2 regions of the Candidatus Villigracilis proximus genome follow, and region 2 is predicted to be linked to the other one. Evidence: predicted binding sites of a transcription regulator. Region 2 holds the regulator's gene; the other holds the start of a gene.
What was found. Region 2 encodes LexA, which represses DNA repair genes until DNA is damaged. Its sites were predicted from a motif close to ACNGAACANNTGTTCNGT; they were not measured.

Region 1: recA (recombinase RecA) is a predicted target of LexA. The motif match lies at 1,859-1,876, and genes of this name have one in related genera.

Annotation. Positions count from the first base shown of each region.
Region 1 is NZ_JADJUO010000021.1:5,315-13,156, forward strand. Features, by position in the region: gene IPL71_RS19820 (phosphoenolpyruvate carboxykinase (GTP)) at 1-1,620, opposite strand, end outside; gene recA (recombinase RecA) at 1,974-3,092, shown strand; gene IPL71_RS19830 (NBR1-Ig-like domain-containing protein) at 3,204-3,689, shown strand; gene IPL71_RS19835 (hypothetical protein) at 3,735-4,046, shown strand; gene IPL71_RS19840 (CoA-binding protein) at 4,115-4,606, opposite strand; gene IPL71_RS19845 (hypothetical protein) at 4,791-5,891, shown strand; gene IPL71_RS19850 (hypothetical protein) at 5,866-6,405, shown strand; gene malZ (maltodextrin glucosidase) at 6,868-7,842, opposite strand, start outside.
Region 2 is NZ_JADJUO010000017.1:27,054-34,895, forward strand. Features, by position in the region: gene secE (preprotein translocase subunit SecE) at 1-114, shown strand, start outside; gene nusG (transcription termination/antitermination protein NusG) at 135-827, shown strand; gene rplK (50S ribosomal protein L11) at 947-1,372, shown strand; gene rplA (50S ribosomal protein L1) at 1,422-2,135, shown strand; gene rplJ (50S ribosomal protein L10) at 2,335-2,865, shown strand; gene rplL (50S ribosomal protein L7/L12) at 2,940-3,317, shown strand; gene lexA (transcriptional repressor LexA) at 3,378-4,055, opposite strand; gene corA (magnesium/cobalt transporter CorA) at 4,185-5,171, opposite strand; gene IPL71_RS17095 (MDR family MFS transporter) at 5,370-6,626, shown strand; gene IPL71_RS17100 (DUF2089 domain-containing protein) at 6,646-7,026, shown strand; gene IPL71_RS17105 (DUF4097 family beta strand repeat-containing protein) at 7,032-7,842, shown strand, end outside.

The sequences.
Region 1 (7,842 bases), on a different contig from region 2:
GGCAGGAATCCACCCAAGCGGGCTTGGCACCGCCGCCGCGCGCCCGTTGACGCGTTCCACGATCCACTGTAATACGCGCATATTTTCGCCATAACCCGGCCAGAGGAAAACGCCGTCTCCATTGGTGCGGAACCAGTTCACCCCGAAGATGGGTATCGGGCTCGCAAGTGTTTGACCAAAATCGAGCCAATGTTGGAAGTAATCAGCCATATGATAACCACAGAAAGGCAGCATGGCAAACGGGTCACGGCGAACCAATCCGAGTGCACCGCTGGCAGCAGCTGTTGTCTCTGAGCCCATGGTAGCGGCTAGATAAACGCCATGTTTCCAATCACTGGATTGGAAAACAAGCGGGATGGTATTGCTGCGGCGTCCACCAAAGATAAAGGCTTTGACCGGCACACCACGCGGATTTTCCCAATCCGGGTCAATCGACGGGCACTGACTGGCCGGTGCTGTGAAACGTGCATTCGGATGGGCAGCTTTGCGGCCGCAGTCGGGCGTCCAGTGTTGGCCGGTCCAATCGATTAATTCAGCTGGAGGAGTCTTGGTCATTCCTTCCCACCAGACATCTCCATCGGGGGTCAGGGCTACGTTTGTAAAAATCGTATTCTTGTTACTTGCGGTCATCGCATTGGGATTTGTCTTTTCAGACGTCCCCGGCGCGACACCAAAATAACCGTTCTCAGGATTGATGGCGTAAAGCTGTCCATCTGAACCGGCTTTGAGCCAGGCAATATCATCGCCAACCGTTGTGACTTTCCAACCCTTAAAAGCCACCGGCGGAATCAACATGGCAAGGTTGGTCTTTCCGCAGGCGCTCGGAAAAGCCGCCGCAAGGTAAGTCTTTTCACCTACTGGTGATTCTATTCCGAGGATCAGCATATGCTCGGCCAACCAGCCTTCGTCACGCGCCATTTTGGATGCAATGCGCAAAGCCGGACATTTTTTGCCTAACAGAGCATTTCCACCATAGCCGCTGCCATAAGACCAGATGGCGCGCGTTTCAGGAAAATGCACGATATATTTTTGCTCTTTATTGCAAGGCCACGCCACGTCCTTTTGACCCGGCTCCAGCGGCGCTCCAACCGAATGCAGGCATGGCACAAACTCCCCATCCCCCAGCACATCCCACACCGCGGCGCCCATGCGCGTCATGATGCGCATGTTGACGGCGACGTAAGGCGAATCACTCAATTCAATACCGATCTGGGCAATGTCAGAACCAAGCGGCCCCATGCTAAATGGGATCACATACATGGTACGGCCGCGCATTGACCCCTCAAATAGTTTTTGCAGCGTCCCTTTCATTTCAAGCGGATCAACCCAGTTGTTAGTGGGGCCGGCATCCTCGGGCTTGACACTACAAATGAAAGTACGGTCTTCCACACGCGCCACATCGCCCTGATCAGAGCGGGCCAGGTAACTATTTGGGCGTTTGCTTTCATTGAGTTTGATAAAAGTACCGTTGCTGACAAGCAAGCTGCACAAATGATCATACTCAGCCTGGGAACCATCACACCAATGGACTTGTTCGGGTTTGCACAGCGCGGCAACTTCTTCGATCCATGCGCGAACTTTTGAATTTGTGACATATGCGGGAAAACGAATAGCGTTCATGATTTATTGATCCTTAATCCATGCCAGTATGTGTTTTGTATGTGCAAAATTTCACAACTAAATTCTGAGGATTATACTGGGTAACGGGTAATTACCCTATAAAAAAACCATTACCCATTTGGGTAATCTTTTTAACCTGACTCAACAAATGAAATCGCGTAAATTGATTTTGGAGTCCATCAACTTGCTGATGGCATTTCCATATTAAAAAAATGGTACGCTATTATGCTCTTGACGCACTGAACATCTGTGCTATACTCTCGCAACACATAACTTTATTAAACCTTTGTGACCTTCATATCCTTTGTGTTTAATATCCTTCAACCTTTACACTTATATTGGAGAACTAAACCATGGCAAGAAAATCATCCCGCACCACAGAAACACCCGCACAAACTCAAAACATCGATAACGCCAAACGCGCCGTTTTGGACAAGGCCGTTGGCGATATTTTAAAACGCTATGGTGACGGTTCCATCATGCGCCTTGGCGAAGCCCATGGCATGGTGACTGAGGTCATCCCCACCGGCTCACTCTCACTCGATATTGCGCTCGGCGTCGGCGGTATTCCACGCGGACGTGTGATCGAAATCTACGGTCCTGAATCTTCCGGTAAGACCACACTCTGCCAACACATTGTGGCAGAAGCACAACGCCTGGGCGGAACCGCTGCCTTCATTGATATGGAACATGCACTCGACCCAAGCTATGCGGCCAAAGTCGGCGTGGATATTGATAACCTGCTGGTCTCCCAACCAGACACCGGCGAACAAGCACTCGAAATCGCAGAGACTCTCGTCCGCTCCGGTGCAGTGGATGTGGTCGTCGTTGACTCAGTTGCCGCGCTCGTACCCCGCTCCGAAATTGAAGGCGACATGGGCGATGCCACCATGGGTGTGCAAGCCCGTCTCATGTCTCAGGCGCTGCGCAAACTTTCCGGCGCGATCAACCAGACCAAGACATCGGTCATTTTCACAAATCAACTTCGCCAGAAGATCGGCGTGATGTTTGGTAATCCTGAAACCACCACTGGTGGTCAGGCCCTTAAATTCTATGCATCGGTTCGTTTGGACGTGCGCCGTATCCAAGCCATCAAAGTTGGCGAAGAAGTCATCGGCAATCGCACCCGTGTCAAAGTGGTTAAGAACAAACTCGCGGCGCCTTTCCGTACCGCTGAATTTGACATCATGTTCAACGAAGGCATCTCGAAATCAGGTGACGTGCTTGATCTCGCCACCAAATTTGAAGTCCTCACCAAACGCGGCGCCTTCTTCTCTTATGGCGATATCCGCATCGGCCAGGGACGTGAGAACGCCAAAGAATATCTGCGCGGCAATCTCGACATGATGAACGAGATCGAAGGCATCATCCGCCAGAAAGCACTTAGCGGCGAGATCGCTCTTCCGCTCGATATGGGCAATGAAGGCGGCAACGCCATGGATGCCGGCGCAGCAGTCGAAGAAGAATTGTAAGTCACACGCTCAGATCATATTTAGACTTCGGAAGTCTTTCTTGTGGAACTCCAACCAGGGGATCTCGAAAAAGACTTCCGAAGTCTTTTTACTTTATGGTTTAATAAGGGTATGCTTCGTATCCGTATCATGCTCCGCCCATACCTGCTCGTTGTTCTATTAACATTGACCTTCGCTTCAGCTTGTGCGCCGCAAATCACCCCTACCCCATTCCGCCCGCCGACAAAACCTGCGGCCACGCAGATCCTTTCCACCACCACACCCATCCCCGCGCTTTACACGCCCGTTCCCACATCCACGGCTACAGCCACACCCACCGAAGGCCCATGCAGTAACAACCTTGAATTTTTACAGGATGTCACCATTCCAGATGGGACTTTCATCTCATTCGGCGCATCCATAGACAAGCAATGGCTGGTCAATAACAACGGCACCTGTGACTGGGATTCCACCTATCGCTTGAAATGGATCGGCGGCGATCCGCTCGGTGCAGCGCAGGAACAGATCCTCTACCCGGCACGGGCGGGTACACAAGTCACATTGCGCATTGTCTTCACCGCTCCCACAGCGGAGGGCAGATGGAAGCGCGTTTGGTGATCCCATCTTTATGAAGATCGTCGTATCCCAATAGGAATCCTCAATATGACCACTCAAACTCAATTTCCGCTTGTCTTTAAAAAACTAAAATCCATCCTTGAGCCATATTCATCAAAACTAATGACCAAAATAGACACAGCAGATGGATTCTCATTGGATGGTGCGCACAGCGCAAAGTGGGAAAAGGAACTTTTCTTTGGCGCGGCGCAAATAAAAAAGAATTACGTTTCTTTTCATCTGATGCCGGTTTACATGTACCCCGACCTGCTTAAGAATATTTCGCCTGAATTAAAAAAGCACATGCAGGGAAAATCATGCTTCAATTTTCAAAGAGATCGAAACATCCCTGTTCGATGAATTGTCTCAACTCACCAAACAGGGATTTGAACGTTTTATAAAAGAAGAGTATTCCTGAACTGACGGACTCAGCTTACCCGCATAAATCCAAACAGACTCCACAGTCCTCGCATAAATTTGTGACCGCCATCCGGGTCTAAGAATTGATTCGGGCACGAACCGGGGATCACCTCGATACCGTTTGCCTTGCACATCTCCACCGCTGATTGTGAAACGCTGGTCATGCTCTGCGCGAGACCGGGCTTGGTGCCCATCATGCAATGCATCCAGACATGCTTGATGCCCAGATCCACGCATTGCTGCACGATCTCTTCCGTTACTTTGGGGTTGGTCAACATAAAGACCGCATCCGGTTTTTCAGGAATGGACTTCAGGTCGGGATAGCACGGCGCGCCATCGTAGGTGGAAATACGCGGATTCACCGCATATACCTGATAGCCTGCATCCTTGAATTTTTTATAATTCAAATTACAGCCGGTCTCACGTTTATCCGACACTCCAACGACAGCGATCTTCTTCTGCGCCAGAAACCCCTTCACCAGTTCATCAATTTTTTTCATACAAGCTCTCCCATATCACATATTCTTTTTGGCACTTTGCTGGAAACCACTTCAACATACGTCCCAACGCACTTTTTGGTTCTGATTTACAGTATACAAAGAGCAATATCCAAAATATAGATGATGAAAATCACCCTGTTCAAAATCGCATACTGAGACCGAATGGAAATGGTATCATTGCCGCATGACCCCGACCCAAAAACGTATCTTCGCCATTCTGATCTTTATCAGCGCCGCCTATTTCGCTGTTTTTATCTTCCCCAACAACACCGGCGCAAAAGACCAGATGATGATCTCGCTCTTCGAGCCGGATGAGTTCGCACAGTATCCCGTTGTGCAAAACATGCTCACCGCCGGTGAGACATTCAAACAAACCGTTTACAACTTCATCACCTACGGACATTATTATTACGGCTCGCCTTTTTACTTTTCAAGCGCCCTGCTCCTGCTGCCGGTCAAACTCACCGACAGTCTGCGCGCATCGTCCCAGCTTAATATGCTCCTCCTGCGTCAGTTCATCAGCGTTTTACCCATGCTCGGTGCGCTCCTGCTTCTGACCTACACCCAAACCAAATTCAAATCCGCGGCCAAATCCATCGGCTTGTTTATTTTTCTGCTTTCGGTTTCCGCCGTTGTTGAAAATAATCTCTGGTGGCATGTGGATAGTCTTGCGGTCTTTTTTGTAGCCCTGACTTTATTCTTCCTCGACCGGGATGATCAGCGCTTCGGCATTAACTTTGCCCTCGCCGCCGCATCCACCGGACTGGCAACTGGCACCAAGGTAATCGGCCTCTTCTTCGTTTTGACCATTCCCACCTACCTGTTGATCGGGGTGCTCTCCAAAAAATTAACCTGGCGCAGCGCAGTTTTACAGGGCGTCTTATTCGTCGGCATCATGGCCGCGGCCATCGTCATCTCCAATCCATTTTTGCTGCTCTCGAGTCAGAGAGATCAAATGATCCTGACTCTCTCACGTCAATCCGGCTCCATGTCTGAAGGCTGGACTCTGGCTTATGATGTCGGCCCGGCTTCGTGGTTGAATATCATCACAAGACTATATGGTCAGTTGATCTTCATCACGCTGGCATTCATCGCCCTCGCCCTCGGCATCTGGCGCGGAGAAAATCGCACCCGTCATTTAATGATCGCGACCTGGGCCTTTCCGCTCGGGTTGTATGTTTTGTTTACGATCGCGATCAAACCCACCCATTTCTTTCTGCCTATTCTGCTCCCGGTTTACAGCAGTTTGATCGTCTTGTTTGAAGTTTCCGCCTTTCACCGATAAAAAATCGCGCACCCCCGTCTCCCTGCTTCTGGGCGGACTCGCACTTGTGATCATTGCCTATCAATTTGCGATCTACATTAACAAGGATGTGGAACTCTATCGCGAAGTGTTGACACGCGAAGAACATGAAGAGTCACTGGTCTTTTACAGCACCATCGAAAAAGACTACCTGCCCCTCATTCAAACAGATCAACAATTAACCATCTTCCGCGATGTGCGCATGTACTTCCCCGATAACGACAAGTGGAATGTCCGCACGTATTGGAACAGCAAATACAGCACCATCGAAAAGCTCAAACCCGATATCATCATCCTCTGGTCACAGCGCATTCTTGATTACACACAGGAAGGCGCCCTCGAAAGCGCCGTGGACCCGGTCGCATTTCAAGATACCTACACCTTCTTCGTCGATGCTGATAAAGACCAGATCCGCGGTTATCAGCTGGTCTATCGCGACGGCGAAGGATTAATGTTCGTCAGCGACGCAGTCTACGAGCAATACTTCCAAAAATAAAAAAATAATACTAGCCACCTGACTTTTTTTTGGACGCCCGCGAAGCAATCTGCGTCCTGTTTTAAAACTGTCGGGTGGTCAGGTCGATTATAGGTATGGTTTTATAGGATATGGGTGGATGTCCATTCTCTATCAATCCCGAAGGGATGAAATGATTGTAGCAAAAAACATATTGAAAACCAAACCCCGAAGGGGTGTCATGGATTTTTTCGATCTCTGACACCCCTTCGGGGTTGAATGCTGCGGTATCTATTTCCTATAATCATTTGACCCTTTCAGGGTCATAAGATTGGGTTATGAAACATGGTGACAAATTCACTTTACATGGTCGATTACCAGCCACCTGACCCTTTGTTTTTTTGGACGCCTGCAAAGTGATCTGCGTCCTGTTTTAAAACTGTCGGGTGGCTAGAACTAATACATGCACAGAGAAAAAACGACAAACTCTGTGCCTATATTATTTCATACGGTTTGCCAAATTTGCACACCCGCAGACAACTCAGGCAAAGGCAAATTTCCATTCATGACAGTACTGGTCTGGCCTGTAAATAATTCCTGAAAAATGGTTCCATTCGAAATTGCGCCGTGTTCAACAGAGAGTAAACCTGCCGGATGCGCGGCGGGTCCGCGGTTGCCAATGACGATGATCTGTTCTTCGTCCGTATCACGCAGATAGGCCAGTAGATTTTCTTCAGCCAGTAAAACCTGAAAACCGCCATCGATCAATGCCGGAGATGTTCGGCGCAATTTGATCAATGTTTGATAAAAAGCTCGCAGACTCGCATCCCATTGGGTGGAATCCCAGATCATGCAATTCCGTGCCTCAAGCGCATCCCTGCCGGTCATGCCGATCTCATCACCGTAATAAATACAAGGCACGCCCAAGTAGGTCAAAAGAAAGGCAACCGCCAGACGGTTACGCGCCTGGTCATGATCAAGAACATTAATGAAGCGCGGTGTATCGTGCGAGCCCAGCAGATTAAATTGCTGCCTTGCGATCACCCACGGAATGGCGGCGCGGCTGGCCTGCCATGAATCCACCAATGCCTGAGTAGACCATGTCACTTTTGATTTCACATTGCGCGGCTCGGCATGCTGATTCACCTCAAAGCAATTGAGCCAGTATCCGATCGGATTTGCAAACCCAAAATAATTCATGCTTGCATCCAGACGATCCCCTTGCAATTGCTGGCTGCTGTCAAAGAAATTTTCGCCCAACAAATACGCCGATGGATTCTCTTCCTTCACAGCCTGCCGAATCCCTGCCCACACTTCCGCTTCCAGTTGATCTTTGCCATGCCGGGCAAGCATATTTGCAACATCCACCCGCCAGCCATCCACGGCATAAGGCGCTTTTAGCCAATAACGAAAAATTGCGTTCGGCCCCGCATAAACTGTATCGCGCAGATTTTGACTGCGATAATTTAACTTGGGCAG
Region 2 (7,842 bases):
CGCCTGACAGGGCTTGTACTCCTGGTGATGTTAATCATGGGTATTTTCCTTGCGGGTATTGATTATCTCGCGCATGGGCTGATGAATTTGGTATTGTTTGGCTCCTGGTCTTAGTTTTTTGAATTGAGGATCTGATGGATTTACCGGAACCGCAAGAGCAGTTTGAAAAGGAACCGACGGATGAAATAACCGAGGAGCAGTCTGCCCCTGCGGATGTTACGCATGTCACCCCGGACCCGAAACCTGCCACGCGCTCCGAGACGCAGATCCCTACCGATCTGCCTCCCATTGAAGCGACAGTTGAAGGTCCAGCTTGGTATGTGATCCACTGTTATTCAGGTTATGAAAACAAAGTTCGCCATAACCTTGAGCAGCGTATTGAAACCATGGGTATGAAAGACAGGATCTTTGATGTTGTTATTCCTACACAGGAAGAGATCGAAGTCAAAGACGGCAAACGCCGCACCGTGGAACGCCATATTTTCCCGGGCTATGTGCTTGTGAATTTGGCGCTTTCAGAAGAATCCTGGTATGTGGTTCGAAATACTCCCGGTGTGACAGGTTTCGTGGGTATGGGAAACAATCCCACGCCTTTACGGCCTGAAGAAGTTGCGCAGATCGTGAAGCGTATGGAAGCGGAAGCTCCCACTGTTAAGGTCACATATAAAGTGGGTGAGCGTGTACGTATCGTGGATGGACCCTTCAACGATTTTCGTGGTGTGGTTGCTGAGATCGATATGGAGCGCACAAAAGTACGTGTGATGGTGAGTTTCTTCGGACGAGAAACCCCTGTAGAGTTGGATTTCTTACAGGTTGAGAAAGCTTAGTAGATTCAACCAAAAGTGGAATCTAAAAATTATTAGACAGTAACAGGCCTCCCGTAGGCCTGATGCGGTGGGAGGGTCTCCCAAAATGACCCGTTATAACCACAAAGAGTTAAGTCAAAATGGCAAAGAAATTAAAAGCAATCGTGCGTCTTCAGCTTGAAGCCGGTAAGGCCAATCCTGCGCCTCCCGTCGGCCCTGCGCTGGCAAGTCATGGTATCAACATCATGGCTTTTTGTAAGGAATATAATGCTCGTACTTCCAACCGTCCGGGCGAAACACTTCCTGCAGAAATTACCATTTATACCGATGGTTCATTCACATTTGTTCTCCGCACTCCTCCTGCCGCTGTTTTGCTTCGCAAAGCTGCCAAGGTAGAGAAGGGTTCTGGTGTGCCGAATAAAGATAAGGTCGGCAAGGTGACCCGTGCTCAGGTGAAGGAAATTGCTGAGTTGAAGATGAAAGATCTGAATGCGGTGGATATGGAAGGCGCGTTGAAGCAGATCGAAGGCACCGCTCGCTCGATGGGCATCACAGTAACCGATTAATTTTGTGGGAGGATGGCTTGCGCTGTCCGCTTGAACCACGGAGGATAATATGACCAAACACGGAAAAAAATACACGGCAGCTGCTGCCAAAGTTGATATTGACAAGATATATTCTGCGAAAGAAGCAGTTACCCTTGCGAAGGAAACCTCCTTCACCAAGTTCGATGCGACAATCGAAGTTCATATGCGTACCACACTTGATTCACGCCAGGCTGATCAACAGTTGCGTGATGTAGTTGTGCTCCCTCACGGCCTGGGTAAGACAGTACGTGTGCTCGTCTTCGCTACGGGTGAAGGTGCAGTTGCGGCGCGTGCTGCCGGCGCTGATCTCGTTGCAGATGATGATGAGACCATGAAGAAGATCGAAGGTGGGGCATTGGATTTTGATGTCGCCATTTCCACGCCAGATGCAATGGGTAAGGTCGGTCGTTTGGGTCGTGTGCTTGGCCCTCGCGGTTTGATGCCAAACCCGAAGGCTGGTACGGTCGTTGGCCCACAGGATATGGAACGCGCCATTAAGGAAGCGAAAGCCGGTCGTGTGGAATATCGTCTTGATAAGACCAATAACATTCATGTTTCCATTGGCAAGGCTTCCTTTGATGCCGCCAAACTTTTTGAGAATTACGTTGCTTTGATGGACGCGGTTAACAAATCCCGCCCTTCAGGCGCAAAAGGTAATTTCGTCAAGCGCATTACCATTGCTTCAAGCATGGGACCTGGCGTGAAGGCTGATCCGAACGAACATATTGAAGGTGCCGAGTAGTAGTACTCGTTTATCCCTAAAACCACTTCGCCGTTGAAGGCGGGTGTCTCAAATAACAATAATTTGAGACTTAATTTCCTGCTCAGGTGGAGACTGATAGAAAATTTCAGTACGAAAGTGCTGATTCCCTTTCGAGGGCTAAAAGTCTTTGCCTGTGTAAGTGGCAAAGACTTTTTAATTGAAAGGAGGTGAATACCCTTTGGCAATTTCTAAACAACGCAAGGAAGAAGTGCAGGCCCGTTATGCAGATTGGGTCAAGCGCAGTGAAGCAGTGATTCTTGTGGAATATAGCGGCGCAAATATGAAGTCGATCGATGCGATCCGCGCGAAGATCCGTGAAACCGGCGGCGAATTCCACATCGTTAAGAATACACTCGCTCGTCGTGTCTTTGCAGAGCACGGCATGGAAATCCCTGCGGACTATCTCGTAAAGTCCACGGCGATCTCGTTCGCGTTCAAAGACCCGGCTTCCACAGCGAAAGCATTGACCGATGCAACAAAAGGCAATGAATTCGTGAAAGTGAAAGGCGGTTTGATGGGCGGCAAGTCCCTGACCGCGGCGCAAGTGAAAGCCCTTTCTGATATGCCCCCGTTGCCTGTTATGCGCGCAACATTGCTTGGCGTTTTGCAGGCTCCTGCCGGCAAACTCGTCCGCACACTCGCAGAGCCCGCTCGTGGTCTCGCGGCTGTTATCAAGGCGCATTCAGAAAGCGCACAGGCTTCGGCCTAGTTTTCAGTTTTTCGGTGAGTTTATCTCACTTAAAATATTCAAATTTCAATTTACTTAGCAAGGAGTACTAAACAATGTCTGACAAGCTCGCAAAACTCGTGGATGAACTTTCCACACTTTCCGTCCTCGAGGCGGCTGATTTGGTAAAAATGCTCGAAGAGAAGTGGGGCGTTTCCGCCGCCGCTCCTGTAGCGATGATGGCCGGTGGCCCTGCCGCTGCTGCTGAACCTGTGGAAGAGAAGACCGAGTTCGATGTGGTCATCAAAGATGCCGGCGCCAAGAAAATTGACGTGATCAAAGTCATCCGTCAGTTGACCAGCCTCGGCCTTGGCGAAGCCAAGACCCTCGCTGAAACCGCCGGCGGAAAAGTTCTCACCGCTGTTGGTAAAGATGCCGCGACTGACGCCAAGAAGAAGCTTGAAGAAGCTGGCGCCGTCATCGTCGTCGAATAAGCATTATAGTTTGCAATAAAAAAGACGTCTCGCGAGAGACGTCTTTTTTATTGCTTGTTTTTAGTTATATCGTTCCACTTTCCGAATGACCATGACCACTTTGCCTTTGATCTCAAGCGATTCGCCTTTATCAATATAGATCGGCTTCATGGTGGGATTGGCTGGCTGCAAACGATATTTGTCTTTCTCCTTGAAGAAGAACTTCAAGGTGGTTTCGTTTCGATCAGATAACCAGACGGCAACCATATCACCATTGCGGGCGTCTTGTGTTGGTTTGAGGATCACGATATCGCCATCGTTGACCATGGCATCTATCATTGATTCTCCCTGTACTTTCAAGGCGAATAATTCCTTGCCTTTTTCCTTTGCCGGCATAAGGGACATGGCTACTTCAACAGAGTCTTCCGGGGTAAAGGAACCGAAGTCTGCATTCGATGGGACGGGGATTGGTTCACCGGCTTGAATCACGCCCATCATTGGGACGCGGAACATATCACCGATGGGAGCGCCATTGGTTAAACGCACGCCGCGTGATATTTTACGGTCACGTTCAATGTTGCCTGATTTTTCAAGTTGATCAAGATAGTAATTAACAACAGAAGTGGATGAAATATCACAATACTCGCCGATCTCGCGGATTGATGGCGGGTGTTTGTGTTCGCGTTGATAACTCGCGATGAAATCAAGTATTTTCTGGTGACGTTCGCCCAGACCTTTGCTTTTTCTAACCATCATCATTTTTAGCCTCCTGCCAGCAACGGCTGACATTCGTGAGCATTCTTCGCTCATTTGTGCTACAAATAATACTCGAACGCCTGTTCTGTGTCAAGGATTTTGCAGCGGGTTTAAAACAGATGAAAATGGGACTTAAACCCAGGTGCGGCGGCGCATCCAGAAGTACATGATGACTGGAGTAAAGAGCATCAGGCCCAATGTTCCATAAAAGATCGTGGGGGTGGTCCAGCTTTCGTAGGGTGGATTCGCAGCGAAGAAGTTCATCCCAAAAAATCCGGTTACAAAGGTCAACGGCATAAAGAGAGTAGTGATAATGGTGAGAGTCTTCATAACTTCGTTCATGCGATTGTTGATGACGGAAAGGTAGGTGTCCATTGCGCCGCCTACGAGATCGCGTAGACTTTCGTTTACGTCATGCAATCTAACGAGATGGTCGTAAATATCGCGGTAGAAGATACGATCTTTTTGGTCAATGACCTGAAAATCATCACGCGCCATTTTATTCAACACTTCGCGCTGGGGGAGTAGGATGCGGCGCATTGCAAGCAGCACCCGTTTAAGAGTGAACAACCTGGCGAGTGTTTGTGAGCTGGGACGGTCAAAGACCTGGTCTTCGATCCAGTCTATTTCCTCGTCTATTTTTTCGATGATCGGCATGTAATTCATAACGGTTGCGTCGATGATCTTGTAAAGCAAATGGTCTGGCCCATCTTTTGCATAGCGCGGATCGCGCTGACACATATCCCAGATTTCATCGATCGACATAACGGGGTTGTCGTGATGCGTGATGACATAATTGCGCCCGAGGAAAATATCCAGTTCGTCAATTTCAGTATCCCAGGGTTCGCTTGCTTTTATCAGATGCATATAGTTTAAGACGATGTAAAGATAATCGCCCCAATCATCTATTTTTGGTGCGTGCGTTTCCTGCAAGGCGTCATCGATCGCCAAATGATGGAAATTAAAACTTTGTAAAATAGGCAGCGCTGTTTCTGGCGGTTCTGATATAAAGTCGACCCAGAGCAGTCCACGCTTGTCACGGATTAAGCGGGGGAACTCTTCAGGAGGGACGTCTTTTCGTGTTGGCTTTCCAGGTGAAAAGAAAATGGAACGAATCATGAATTTTTCTCCAAAAACAGGCTGAAATTGAGAATATTCCTGTTGATAATTGATAATATTTATGTTTATATTGAAATTATTAACTTTTCTATTGACAAAGTTTATTTTATGAGTATAATTTTATTAGAAATCAGGTTGTAGACATTAATTTCGTTGAAGTTTTCCTTAATATTGGTATTTCAAAAAATTGGAACTGACATGATAAAAAACTACCTTCAAAACATCTCAAAAATTTACCACGAATATCCACGCACCTTCTGGACCGTGATCGTCATTACTTTTATTGATCGCATCGGCGGCTCATTGCTTTTTCCATTCTTCGCACTTTATATTACCAGTAAATTTAATGTCGGCATGGCTGATGTGGGTGTGCTCTTCGCTGCTTTTTCAGTTTCAAGTTTTGCCGGTTCTGCAATTGGCGGAGCGCTTACAGATCGTTTTGGACGCAAAGGCATCATTATGTTTGGCCTGATCGCTTCATCTTTTAGTACGGTTGCGATGGGCTTCGTCACTTCATTCCAATTCTTTATTGTATTGGCCTTCTTCATTGGTATTTTAACAGATGTGGCCGGCCCAGCGCATCAAGCCATGATCGCGGATATTTTGCCCGAAGAAAAACGGGCGGATGGATACGGGATTCTGCGTGTGGCATTCAACTTATCTGTAGTGATCGGGCCTGCCATCGGCGGATTTTTAGCGGCTCGCTCTTACCTTTTGCTGTTCCTGTCCGATGCAGTTATTTCCCTGCTGACAGTGATCCTGATCGCCATCTTCCTACCCGAAACCAAGCCTCTGGCTCACCCCGATGCTCCCAAAGAATCCATGACCAATACCTTCGCCGGTTACGGGCAAGTCTTTCGCAACGCGGCCTTTATGCTATTCCTTGGCGCAGTGTTGCTGCAAGTCTTCACTTATATGAACATGAACACAGTTCTGGGCGTCTATTTACGAGATGTACACGGCACTCCTGAATCCAGCTACGGTATTTTATTGAGCATCATCGCTGCGATGGTGGTGCTGATGCAATTCCCGATCACGCGCCGTATTACAAAATTCCCGCCGATGTTGATGATGGCGCTGGGGACTTTCCTGTATGTGATTGGTTTCTCCATGTATGGATATGTAAATACCTATGCCATGTTCATCGTTGCGATGGTTATCATTACTATCGGTGAAATGATCGTCTCGCCTGTTTCACAAGCCCTGGTTGCATCATTTGCGCCCGAAGATATGCGCGGACGGTACATGGCAGTTGCAGGGTTTTCATGGGCGATTCCCTTTGCTGTCGGCCCCTATCTTGCCGGGTTGATCATTGACGGGCCGAAGCCAAATCTGCTTTGGTATGCGGCGGGCTTTGTAGGATTGTTATCCACATTTGCCTTCCTTGCCTTGTATCGTATTCGCCATAATCAGGAACTTGAATTGGAAACCATGCCGAATGTTACGGCATTATAAAATTTGGAGGAACCAAACCATGCGACCAGCCCCTACGAATTGCCCGATCTGTCAGTCTGAATTAACTGTTGCCAAATTACATTGCTCATCCTGCGATACCACCATTGAAGGTAACTTCGCTTCTGGTCAGTTCGCAAACCTAACTTCTGAACAATTGGATTTTGTTTTCACCTTTGTGCGCTGTGAAGGCAAGATCAATCGCATGGAGCAGGAAGTTAAGCTGTCCTACCCCACCATTCGCAACCGTTTACATGAAGTGATCCGTGCTTTGGGATATGAGCCGGGCAAGGATGACTCTGGCGAAGTTGAAGCTGAAAAACGCAGCAGCGCCATTGCCGATCTCGAAGCCGGCAAGATCACAGCCGACCAGGCCATGCGCATTCTGCGCGGCGAGGAGTAATTCCCATGTCAAAAACAATTTCTGCTGGACGCAATCCCAGGATCATTATCGAAAAAATTGGCGGTGACCTCAGTCTCGTTGGCTGGGAAGGGGAGGATATTCTGCTTAAGTGCGACGATGAGGAAGAAATGCGCTGTAAACAGGATGGCGAGAATGTCACTATTTTCTGTGAGGATGATGTCTCACTACGTGTTCCGAAGTTGACCTCTGTTTTTATTCAACACGTTGAAGGTGACACATCCATTCGCGGTGTGATGGGCGGCATTGAATTGAGAAATATTGCCGGTGACCTGTCCATTCGTGATGTGGGTGAAGTTGCGATTGAAACTGTTGAATCGGATTTTAGTCTGCGCGGTGCAAAGGGAAACTTGTCCATCAAAAGCGCCCACGGCGATGTGTCTGTCCGCGATGTGGACGGGAATGTTTCTCTTGAATCTGTGGCGGATGATCTGGCCCTGCGCGATGTGCGCGGCAATGTCAGCGCCAATGTGGCTGAGGATGTTGTCCTTTACCTTGATCCGCAGGCCGGTAATCAATATTCTGTGGCTGCGGGCAATGATATTTTGCTTGTCATGCCGCCCAAAGCCAATGCCACACTGACTCTTAATGCCGATGAAATTGACATTAACTGGAAGGGCGTAATTAATGAAGAAGATGCGACTGCTCGTGTTATCACAGTTGGTGATGGCTCTGCCAATGTGACATTAAGCGCGGGCGGTGATATCCGTGTGACCAATCAATCGAATGCCGGTGAAACCGCCGAAGACTTTGGGAACTTTGCAGGCATCGGCTTTGACTGGTCTGGGTTTGGCGATC